DNA from 2 places in the Schinkia azotoformans genome. Region 1 is predicted to be linked to the other one. Evidence: riboswitches for the same ligand, from Rfam matches in the RefSeq annotation. Region 1 holds a riboswitch; the other holds the start of a gene.
The links. A riboswitch is a leader RNA that binds a small molecule or an ion and turns the genes downstream of it on or off. The one in region 1 is predicted to bind glycine.

Region 1 (2,403 bases):
GCCAAATTTTTTATTTTAAAACGACGGGCCGGCTTCCAGCATGGCTGCCTAGGCTGAGATACTTGAACAATCGCATCCCCAATTTGATACGTGTCTCCAATAGCAACTATATCTTCTTTTACATTTTCCAATAAAAAATTTTCACCCATAGCACCAGGGCCGATTTCTGTTGCATTTAATTCCTTTTGCCAGTTTTCATAGTGTTCAAAAGGATAGACAAAAACCGCCTTTTCAGGTCCTCCATGGTTTTCCCTATCGGCTTGTCCATCACCTAATAAACCCGTTTTAGTCAGCAAAACAGGACCTTGGATTGGTTGTTTAAAAATTCCGCTCTCCCATTCCCGTTCCATCGGATTTTTTGCGTCTTTTACACCGACTTTTTGTGGCAAACCGACAAATACTTTTTTTAGGATCATATCCATATTCACTCCCCCCTATGAATTTTACTTTATCACAAGTACGGCGTGATTCTACGAATATGTTATTTAGTTTCCTTGTAAACTTTTAGAAGTTCTAGTTGGCAAGCACCAGCCGAACTGATAGGACATCACACGCAATATAAGAATCAAAACAAAAAGTGTGTAGAATTGGTATGATTCCGTAGCCCACCCCATCCCGATAATGAACCCAGCAAGCATAGCCCACAGGAGATAAACCTCCTTTTGGAATACAAGTGGCTTTTGTTGAGCCAATACATCGCGAATGATTCCGCCACCTGCACCTGTAATCGCAGCAGAAAACATAATAGCTATGATAGGGAGGTCAACTGAGTGTGCATACATCGCACCCTGCACTGCAAAGGAAGATAGCCCTATTGCATCAAAGAGGTTCAATTCTTTTAATCTATGAACAACTTTTTCTGGAAACAGAAAAACGATCGCAATAGTGATTATTGCAATAATGAACAGTTCTGTTTGTTGCCACAATACGGTGATGGGGATACCAATCAAGAGGTTCCTTACAGCTCCGCCGGCAAATGCAGTGATCAATCCTAGCGCATAAGTACCAATAATATCATACTTCACCTCTATTGCAATAATGGCCCCGCTTATTGCAAAGGCAATCGTGCCAATGACATTCAATACATCCCAAACCACAAAAAAACCCCCTTATAAATAAGTAAACATGACAAAATACAGAGAAACTCTTTTCTCTGTCCTTGTACCTGAGAGTTTAACCTATTATTTGAAGGTATTCCCCGTGGGTGGCCTAAAGCACTCTCCAGAGATGCGTCCTACAGTGGTCTTTTTACCTGAGAGATTCATCTTTCATTTAAGATTTGCCCCTTCGGTGACGTATAATTACGTTCTCTCCCACTACAGTCTTCCGCAATATTTATTAGATTAAATATACAGTAGACGATGACCAGTTGGATTGTCAAACGAAATTATTTACTTTTATTTTAAAAATTTTAAAAAAAAGACAAGTTTAGCTACCCTCTCGGCATAATTATGAAATAGGACAAATTCCGAAAGGGGCTATAACATATGAACTTTTTTGTTGTGACGAAAAAAACACTACTACTTTTTTTAACTACAGCTATCATTTTGGTTGCTGGATTTTTCGGGTACTTTTTGCTAAAGCAGGGGGATTTACCGGTATGGCTGCAACAGTCAAATGACAGTATTCGTGAAATCGATATGATTACGATCGAATTCCATACGAAAACAAAAGATGGGAAAGATTTAGTTGTTCAACGCTGGGATCCAGGAACTATTTTTCTAGAAAAGGGAGAAAAAGTAAATCTTTATATTAATGCTACTAACGGTGAGGATCATCCTTTTCATATAGAAGGAACGGATATCAAAGGAATTGTAAAAAAAGGCGGAACTACGATGGTCCCGCTTCAGTTTGAGGAAGAGGGCACCTATCGTTTGATTTGTGATACACATGCCCATAGAGATCATAGTATCCCAATGATCGGTTATATTGTGGTTGATTAAACGAAAAAAGGGGGAAGCTCCACGACATAGAGCTTCCCCCCTTTTGCGGGATTGGGCTGGGCGAGCCGCAGTTCCCGGCCCTGTGTCCCAGCCTACCGGCGTCCATCTGCATGTCCAATATCATAAATGATTTCGCCAATTCCCTTTGAGACAAAGCTTGTCTTTACATTATTCATATTCGTAAATAGGGTATGGACTCTTTCTTTAATGTCCGGATCTGATGTAACGTAGACATTATAACCCTGCTCGTTTTTCGCTATCACTTGTTGAACTTTTTTCTCTAATCCCTGCTCATCACCCTTTTGGTTAACGTCAATAGCGACAACAATATCTGCCCCTTGTACAACTGATACAGCCCGATTTACTCCAGCAATATCTTCAGCCGCTTCAGATGCTCTGGAGGCTACTCGTTGGGCTGACCGAACATCATTCGATATCTGGGTACCCTGTTCCCCAGAAT
Region 2 (2,403 bases), on a different contig from region 1:
CATTTTCAGCCTTGGAATTCGTCTGAACAAGACTTGCTTTTTGCATTAAGTCACGGATGATTGTGAGCATTTGCATGCTGGTTTGCTCTTTTTGGAGCATATTTTTAAGTGTTAAAAAAGCCGCTTCCCGGCTTGAGCATACTTCCTTTTGCAGCGTGATTAACGAAAATTGACTCTTATTAAGCGTTTGATCAGATTTTAATGCGCATACGGCATCATAAAGCTCCTTCTCTTCCTTTGACAATATAATTGGAACAGTTTTAATATGACGTTTCGTCCACTCCATTCCGGTATCGCCGCGTCGATTTCTAATCATGACTTTATTGATTAATTCCTTAAGGTAATCATTATTTTCAACGGAACGTTCCTTTGCCGAGAAAGATTGCGTAAAATTGGATTGACTGCCGAGATGCCCCGGCTTAAGCAATGATACAAGATTAAAGATTTCCTCCACTTTATTTTGAACAGGTGTCGCTGTTAGGAGGAGGCAAAACTTTTTCTTAAGGTTTTGAACAAATTCATAGTTTTTAGTTTTATTGTTTTTTAATTTATGTGCCTCATCGATAATAACCATGTCATAATCCTGACGATAGATAATCTCTCGATGAGGGTCCCGCTTTGCGGTGTCAATCGATGAAATGACAACATCGCATTGTTCCCAAACATAGCTTTTTTTCTGAGCAACAGCGGGTATATAAAACTTTTGATTTAATTCGCTTTCCCACTGGGTAACAAGTGAAGCAGGCACAAGGATGAGTACTTTTTTGACCAACCCTCTAATCATATATTCTTTTAAAATAAGCCCCGCTTCAATCGTCTTTCCGAGTCCAACCTCATCAGCGAGAATGGCTTTTCCATTCATTTGTTCCAATACTGTTTGGGCTGCTTCAATTTGGTGAGGATGCGGCGTAAGATTTGGTAAAAAGTTCGGTGCAATCAACCCTTCGAATTCAGGGATGATCATATGTTCTTCGATCTCATAAGCTAGCTTAAACAAGTCCCAGTTTGCCCAAGGACCATCATGATCTATTTTTCTTAAAAAATCGTTCTGCCATGTTTGATCAAATTCAATGTCGATATGCATAGAATCGATCCTTTCTTTTAGAAAGTACAGATAATTCCGTGTTTGATAATTCAAAAAGTATTTGCCGAACTCACCTATTTATTGTAGGATAATAGTAGAATTGACTTATTCGATAGTATATCCAAATTTTTGATAAAAATTATATATTTGCGAATGATAACATGGGGAGAGACCACAGCTTTCAAGTTTAACTACGTTTACATGTGGCGCCGAAGGAGCAAGCAACAAGAAGTTGTGAATCTCTCAGGCAAAAAGACTCTTGTTGGACGCAACTCTGGAGAGAGCTTGTATAAGCCACCCACGAGGAAGTAAACCGTTTCGAGTATGGGATTGGTTGAAAACTTTCTGGTAACAGGACAGAGAAATGTACGCTTATTTGTGTGTGCATTTCTCTGTCTTTTTTAGTATTACAAAATAAGGCAAGGAGGGGTCTTATGGCTGACCTTAAGCGTACACCATTATTTCCTTTATATGAGGATCACGGTGCAAAAACAATTGATTTTGGAGGATGGGATTTACCTGTTCAGTTTTCTTCCATAAAGGAAGAGCATGAGGCTGTTCGTTCAAAAGCAGGACTGTTTGACGTTTCCCACATGGGTGAAATTGAAGTGAAGGGCACAGATAGTCTGCCTTTTCTACAAAAAGTTATGACAAATGACATCGCCTTATTACAGGATGGCGATATATTGTACACGGCCATGTGTTATGAAAACGGGGGAACAGTTGATGACCTATTAGTATATAAAAGAAAAGATCATGATTATTTATTAGTTGTTAATGCAGCGAATACAGATAAGGATTTTGAGTGGTTAATGAAGCATATTTTTGGTGATGTTGAAGTTACTAATATTTCTTCGGAAGTTGCCCAATTAGCGCTTCAAGGTCCGTTAGCAGAGGAGACACTTCAAAAATTAACAACTACAGATTTAAATGAAATAAAAAATTTTAAATTTAAAGAGGATATTGACCTGAACGGGGTTAAAGCACTTGTTTCCCGTACAGGCTATACCGGTGAAGATGGATTTGAAATCTATTGCAAGGAATCCGAAGCACAAAAGCTATGGAAAATGGTTTTGGAAGCAGGCGCGGAGTTTGGAGTTCAACCAATCGGTTTAGGTGCCCGTGATACATTGCGGTTTGAAGCAAGACTTGCGTTGTATGGACAGGAATTAGATGCAGATATTTCACCATTAGAGGCTGGAATTGGCTTTGCTGTTAAAGTAAATAAAGAAGCTGATTTTATCGGTAAAGAGGCATTGAAAAAACAAAAAGCGGTAGGCGGGATGTCCCGTAAAATAGTTGGAATTGAAATGGTTGAG

Region 2: another riboswitch for glycine. It lies ahead of gcvT (glycine cleavage system aminomethyltransferase GcvT); the one in region 1 lies ahead of P9E47_RS19455 (trimeric intracellular cation channel family protein).

The regions. Positions count from the first base shown of each region.
Region 1 is NZ_JARSMD010000033.1:92,907-95,309, forward strand. Features, by position in the region: gene P9E47_RS19450 (MOSC domain-containing protein) at 1-422, opposite strand, end outside; gene P9E47_RS19455 (trimeric intracellular cation channel family protein) at 486-1,097, opposite strand; glycine riboswitch at 1,151-1,228, opposite strand; glycine riboswitch at 1,231-1,326, opposite strand; gene P9E47_RS19460 (cupredoxin domain-containing protein) at 1,488-1,943, shown strand; gene P9E47_RS19465 (YhcN/YlaJ family sporulation lipoprotein) at 2,036-2,403, opposite strand, start outside.
Region 2 is NZ_JARSMD010000007.1:49,336-51,738, forward strand. Features, by position in the region: gene P9E47_RS03705 (DEAD/DEAH box helicase) at 1-1,084, opposite strand, end outside; glycine riboswitch at 1,238-1,353, shown strand; glycine riboswitch at 1,357-1,446, shown strand; gene gcvT (glycine cleavage system aminomethyltransferase GcvT) at 1,519-2,403, shown strand, end outside.